2 linked regions of the Roseateles amylovorans genome follow. The protein of the gene in region 1 interacts with the protein of each later gene in a pairwise test. Links are inferred from orthologs where the notes say so. Each region holds a gene or a part of one and is shown on either strand. Other genes may lie near its edges. The genes, in order: N4261_RS13425 and kdsB.

Region 1 (3,160 bases):
GTCCCGCCACCACCAAACACAGCGTCAGCGGCGTGGACAACAGCAGCCCCACCGGCCCCCACAGCGCGCTCCAGAAAATCGCCGAGACCACCACCGAAAACGGCGACAGGCCGGTGGCATGGCCGTACAGCTGCGGCTCGATCACATGCGCCACCAGCAGCTCCACGCCCAGAAACACGAGACCCGTCGACCACACCAGGTCCCAGCCGGGCGACATCGCGGCCGCCATCAGACAAGCGCAGACCGCCGCTGCCGGGAAGCCCACATAGGGAATGAAGCGCAGCAGGCCGGCCAGCACCGCCCAGACCGCTGCATGCGGCACGCCCAGCAAGGCCAGCAGGGCGCCGATCACCACGGCCACGCCCAGGTTCACCGAGAACTGGGAAACAAAATAGCGCGACAGCCGCTGCCCCGCATCGTTGACCGCGCTGGTGGCCGCCCGCACATCGGTGCCGCCGAGCAGGCGGATCAGGCGGTCGCGCAGCGCATCCTGTTCCAGCAAGGCAAAAATCAGGACCAACACGACGATGCCGACCGTGCCCACCGGTCCCCAGAGCGTCGCGACCAGTTGGCGCAGCACCTCGACGCTGTCGTCGGTGGGGCCGGGTCGCCCGGTGGCGTTCGGATTGCTCTCCTGCTGCGGGCCCACGGCGCGGTCGGCCGTCATCTCCGCCGAGGGCGACACGCTGCCACCCGGAGCCAGGTCGCCGACCATCCGTCCCGCGCGGCCCTGGGCTTCGCGCAACTGGTCGACGGTGAACTTGCGCAGCACCACGATCTTCTCGCGCACATTGGACTCGTAGGCCGGCAGCTCGCGGGACATCGCCCCCAACTGCGCCACCAGCACCATGGCCAATCCGGTCATCAGCAGCCCCGCCACGGTCAAGGCGGCCATCGCCGCCGGCGCCTGCCCCAATCCGAGGCCACGGAAGCGGCGCACCACCGGCGCCAGCACAAAGGCCAGCGTGGCGGCCAGGGTCACCGGTTCCAGTACGTCACGGGCCAGATACAGCAGGCCCAGCACGGCCACGCCGATGAGGAACTTGGAGGCAAGGGGAGAGAGGGAGGAGGCGGACACGGTCATCGCTCAAAACGCCACGGCGGATGGAGCGCGAGTATGTCCGAGCCGGGCGAGCGGCGGGTTGAGGAGCGCCCGGAGTGTGGCGGCGAAGTCAGGACGCCGGTCGGCCCCGACCGTCAGAGGCTCAGGTGTTGGGCGCTGTCGAGCGCGGCGTCGCCCTCCCGGGCGTCGGCTCAGGACACCAGATGCAGCACCTGGCGGCTGGCGGCCATGGCCGCGTCGAACGGGCCGGTCTGACGCACGATCTTGACCATCACGCTCGCACCCAGCCAGAGCTGGTAGAGGTTCTCCGCCACCACGGCCGCCGGCGCATCCACCTTCAGCGAGCCTTCCGCCACACCGGCTTCCACCGCATAGGCCAGCCGCGTGATGATCTGGTCGGTGCCGTGCTTCATGGCCAGCCGCATCGATTCGGACAGGTCCGCCACTTCGGCCCCGAGCTTGACCGCCAGGCACTTGCCCTGACATTCCGAGAACGACTGGTTCTGCTGCCAGGAATCGAAATAGTTCATCAGCCGCTGGGCCATGGTGAGCCCGGGCTGGCTCATGATCTGATCGATTTCCGCCAGATAGGTCTCGAAATAGCGCGCCAGCAGCGCTTCGCCGAAGGCGTCCTTCGATTTGAAGTAGTGATAGAAGGAACCTTTGGGCACGCCGGCTTCGCTCAGGATCTCATTGATCCCCACACCCGAAAAGCCCTTGCCAGCCATGATCCGCTGACCCACCGCGAGGATGTTGTCCCGGACGTCGAAGGAATCGTTTGTTGCAACCATGGGCGGAGTATAGGCGTTAATTAGACCAGTCGTCTAGATAGCATCTTCCCGCACGGCTTCTGTGCGCGCTCTTGCTGCGCGATCAGCCTGCACGATCACGCCGCGCCGTCCTTGCCTTCGGCGGGCGGAGCTTCATTCCAGAGGTCAATCCGTCTGCGGTCTGGTCGGCGCGGATCCACGCCCAGCAGGCTCACCGACGCGGTCTGCAGACTGAAATGCTGACCGGCGCTCACCGGCAGCCCGATCCATCGCGCCGCCAGGGCCGCACCGAGCTGCCCATGCGCAAACAGGGCTACCCGGCCGCTCAACCGCGCCAGTCGGAGCAACAGGCGATCGATTCGATGCTGCACCGCCTCCGGCGTTTCGCCGCCCGGGCAGCCGTCTCGCCAGATGTCCCAGTCCGGCACCTCGCGGAGGATGTCGACGGTGCGTCGGCCTTCGTAAGCGCCATAGTCCCATTCGGCCAGATCGGGATCGATCTCGCTGCGATCCGCGAAGCCGGCCAGCGCGCAGGTCTGCTGCGCACGCAGGCGCGGACTCACCCGCACATGGTCGATGCCCAGTTGGCGAAGCCGCGGCGCCAACCGCCGGGCCTGCGCCTGGCCGTGGTGGGTGAGGCCCAGATCGGTGATTCCGGTGTGCTGGCCGGTCAAGGACCAATCGGTTTCGCCGTGTCGCACCAGGCAGATGTCCATGTCGGAGGTCCTCATTCGGGGTGGCCGATTCTCGCCGGGGCGGGCGCTGGGGCGGCGAACGCGGCTGGGCGGGTCTGCTGCGTTGGCGCTCGCGCGCGCCAGGCCGGCGGCGCCGATGAACCGCATCGCGGCCTGAAGCGATCGAGTGGCTGGCCTGCGGGGTGACCTCGTTGGCCGGCAAGCCGTCAGGTGCGCCAGGAGGCGGGGCCGGCGGCCGGAAGCCCGTCCGCCTCCATGGCAGGCTGGTACCGCCCGAGTGCCGCCGCGCCGTTGCACCGCGCCCGATGCAGCAAGGCGGCCTGGGCATCGACACGATGGGCGTCGTCACCGGCCCACCGTTGCATCGCCGGCTCCTGCAGCGCGCGTCCGAAGGAAAACGTCAGCGGCCACGGCGCGATGTGGCTGATCGGCGCCCCCATCGTGCTGGGCCATGGCGGCTTGAGGTGGCGGTGCAGGGCATTCAGGCGCTCGGTCGCCAGCAGTGGCGATTGCCCGCCGGAAAGAAAGGCCACGCCGGCCACCGCCGCCGGCACCACGCGCAGCAGGCAGTCCAGCGTGGCATCGGCCACTTCGCCCACTGAGGTCGGACCTGGAAACGACGCACCCGGCAG
Region 2 (3,311 bases), 1.1 Mb from region 1 along the record:
GACCCATCAGCTTGCCCAGCGCGACCGCCTTGGCGACCACGGCCTGTCCATCGGCCTCCTGGCTCACGTCGCATTTCACGAAGGCGCCACCCAGTTCCTGTGCCAGCGCTTCACCGCGCTCCACCTGCAGGTCGGCGATCACGACCTTCGCGCCCTCGCGGGCCAGCATGCGTGCCGTGCCTTCTCCCAGGCCCGAGGCGCCGCCGGTGACGATGAAAACCTTGTTGGCGATGTCCATGGCTTGTCTCCTTCCGTTGACGTTAACGTCAATTGCGAGTTGAAAAAAGAGCGACTCTGCGGTCGCCCTTATGGCGCATCAACGCGGACCCGGGGCCCGCGTGCGACACGCTGGAATCGATCGGTATGGGCGCATTGGGCTACCCGGACCGCTGCGGCTGCTTGGGCGGATCAGGCGAGCGCCGCGAGGGCGCGCGAGGTGATCTCGTCAACCGAGCCGATGCCTTCGATGCGGCGGTACTGCGGTGCCTGGGCATCGCCGCTGGCGGCCCAGTTCGAGTAGTAGTCCACCAGCGGACGGGTCTGCGACTGATAGACCTCCAGGCGCTTCTTGACGGTCTCTTCCTTGTCGTCGTCGCGCTGGATCAGATCTTCACCGGTCACATCGTCCTTGCCTTCGACCTTGGGCGGATTGAACTTGGTGTGATAGCTGCGGCCCGAGCCCGGATGCACGCGGCGGCCGCTCATGCGCTCGACGATGGCTTCGTCAGGCACGGCGATCTCCAGCACGTAGTCCAGCTTCACGCCGGCGCTCTTCATCGCATCGGCTTGTGGGATGGTGCGCGGGAAGCCGTCGAACAGGAAACCCTTGGCGCAGTCCGGTTGGGTGATGCGTTCCTTGACCAGGCCGATGATGATGTCGTCGCTCACCAGGCCGCCGGCATCCATCACCTTCTTGGCCGCGAGGCCCATTTCGGTGCCTGCCTTGACGGCGGCGCGCAGCATGTCGCCGGTCGAAATTTGGGGAATGCCGAACTGTTGGCAGATGAAGGCCGCCTGGGTGCCTTTACCGGCGCCAGGGGCGCCCAGAAGAATCAGTCGCATGGGTCTCCTCGATACAGGGAGAGGGCTCGTCGTCTGCGGACGCGCCCTCGAAAACTGCGGGCGAGAATAGCATGCGCCAGCCTTCGCCCCGCTGACGCGGCAAGGGAATGAACCCGTCTGTAACCCTCGCGGGCTACTCGCCGCGAGAGACTGTCATCGACCGGATGCCGCTTGGAATCGGATGATCAGCCCGCCGCACCTTCCATCAGGCTGCGCACGCGTGCCAGGTCTTCAGGGGTGTCCACGCCGGGGCCGGGGCGCTCCGGGCTGACATGCACCGCGATGCGCTCGCCGTGCCACAGCACCCGCAACTGCTCCAGCGCCTCGATCTGCTCGAGGGGGCTGACGCTGAGCGTGGGGAAGCGGCGCAGAAAACCGGCGCGGTAGGCATACAGCCCCACATGCCGCAGCACCGCGGACGGCTTGATGCGAGCGCCGCCGCCGGGAGCGTCGCGCCACCAGGGAATCGGTGCGCGGGAGAAGTACAGCGCCAGACCTTGCGCATCCGTCACCAGCTTCACGACGTTCGGGTTCGCGAACTCTTCGTCGCTGTCGATCTCGTGGGCGACCGTGGCCATCTGGCACTGCGGACGCGCCGTCAGCAGGTCCGCGCAGGCGCGGATCATGCCCGGCGCGATCAGGGGCTCATCGCCCTGCACATTCACCACCACCGCGTCATCGGGCAGGGAGAGCAGCTCGCAGGCCTCCGCCAACCGATCGCTGCCGCTGGCATGGTCCGCACGCGTCATCACGGCGCGCACGCCGTGCGCTTCGCAGGCGCGCCGAACTTCCTCGGCATCGGTCGCGACGACCACCTGCTCGGCACCCGCCAGCGCGGCGCGACGGGCGACCTGCACGATCATCGGCGCACCGGCGATGTCTGCCAGCGGCTTGTTCGGCAGCCGCGTCGAGGCCAGGCGCGCCGGCACGATGATGTGAAAGGCGGTCACGCCTGTTCGCCTTCGGTATCCAGCGAGCGGGCTTCGGTGGCCAGCATCACGGGGATGCCGTCCCGGACCGGGAAGGCCAGGCGGTCCGCGGGACACACCAGTTCACGGGCGGGCAGGGCGCTGTCGGGGCCGTGTCGGCGGTCTTCCAGCGGGCCCTTGCAGACGGGGCACACCAGCATCTCGATGAGTCTATGGTCCATGGTCGGGCAGCAGTCGCCCCAGCTCTCGCTGAAGCGCTTCCTCAAAAGCAGGTTCGGGGCGGAAGTCTAGCGCCACCACCCAGATCCGGCAGCCTTGCAGCGGCTCGGGACGGAGCTTGATGGCGTCCTTCTCGGTGATGACGACCTCATCGGTGCGGGCCCAGGGCAGGGGGTCCAGCGACGCGTGATCGGGCAGGGGCAGCGCGCGAAAGCTCAATCCCTGATCGCCCAGCATGTCGAAAAATCGTTGCGGTCGGGCCAGACCGGCGGCAGCAATCAGGGGTTTGTTGCGCAGCGCATGCAGGCGTTCCAGCCGCGCCGGTTCGCCGCGCCACCAATCCGCCAACCCCACCGCACCGGCCAACTGGCGTGTGCCGACGAAGCCTGGCAGCGCGGTGCTGGGGCGGCCGGTGCTGTAGAGCACCAGCTGGTGGGCGGTGCTGCCGGGTGTGGGCGGAAGGTCGCGCGATTGGCGCAGCGGGCCGGCGGGCAGCAGTTGCCCGTTGCCCAGGCCACGCTCGTCGAACACCAGGATGCTGAGCTGACGCGGCAGGCGCCAGTGCTGCAGGCCGTCGTCCGAGACCAGCACCTGAAGCGCTGGATGGGCCGCCAGCAGCGCCCGCGCCGCGGCAACGCGGTCCCGACCCACCGCGACCGGCACCCGACCGCGTTGGGCGATCAGCAAAGGTTCATCACCGACGTCTTCGGCGCGGTCGCCGTCCTGGATGAGGCGCACCTCGCGGTCATCCGCGCGGCCATAGCCTCGGGAGATGACGCCGGCGCGCACGCCCAGGCGGGCCAGTGACTCCAGCAGTGACAGGGTGGTGGGGGTCTTGCCGGCGCCGCCGACGACCCAGTTGCCAACCACGATCACCGGGACCGGCAGCGAAGCGGTCCGTTTGAGTCTCAGTCGATAGAGCAGGCTGCGGAGCTTCAGCACGCCGCCGTGCAGCAGCGAGAGCGGACGCAGCGCCCGAGCCAGACGGTCGTCGTCTCGCCAGGCGCGCTGCAGCCGCTCTTCGAGTGCCCCCCGGCTCATTCCCGGGGTTTATTGGCAGCGAAGGTCAGCCGCGGCAGGTTGGCGCGGCGCGCCGCATCC

Evidence for each region.
Region 2: the proteins of N4261_RS13425 (region 1) and kdsB interact in binary tests that used the Escherichia coli proteins (3 or more experiments, as listed by UniProt). The link is inferred for Roseateles amylovorans from one-to-one orthologs.

The regions. Positions count from the first base shown.
Region 1 is NZ_CP104562.2:3,217,173-3,220,332, forward strand. Bases 55-2,902 are described here. They hold N4261_RS13425 (TetR/AcrR family transcriptional regulator), read right to left. Parts: upstream 1,855-2,902; coding sequence 1,255-1,854; downstream 55-1,254. Other genes in these bases: N4261_RS13420 (AI-2E family transporter), read right to left, coding at 55-1,078; N4261_RS13430 (histidine phosphatase family protein), read right to left, coding at 1,950-2,564; N4261_RS13435 (class I fructose-bisphosphate aldolase), read right to left, coding at 2,735-2,902. In the rest of the region: more of N4261_RS13420, read right to left, coding at 1-54; more of N4261_RS13435, read right to left, coding at 2,903-3,160. UniProt on the Escherichia coli protein: Involved in response to both electrophiles and reactive chlorine species (RCS). Represses the transcription of the nemRA-gloA operon by binding to the NemR box.
Region 2 is NZ_CP104562.2:2,150,629-2,153,939, forward strand. Bases 131-3,129 are described here. They hold kdsB (3-deoxy-manno-octulosonate cytidylyltransferase), read right to left. Parts: upstream 2,013-3,129; coding sequence 1,248-2,012; downstream 131-1,247. Other genes in these bases: N4261_RS09195 (3-hydroxyacyl-CoA dehydrogenase), read right to left, coding at 131-238; adk (adenylate kinase), read right to left, coding at 409-1,062; N4261_RS09210 (Trm112 family protein), read right to left, coding at 2,009-2,212; lpxK (tetraacyldisaccharide 4'-kinase), read right to left, coding at 2,202-3,129. Also shown: more of N4261_RS09195, read right to left, coding at 1-130; more of lpxK, read right to left, coding at 3,130-3,251; N4261_RS09220 (ExbD/TolR family protein), read right to left, coding at 3,248-3,311. UniProt on the Escherichia coli protein: Activates KDO (a required 8-carbon sugar) for incorporation into bacterial lipopolysaccharide in Gram-negative bacteria.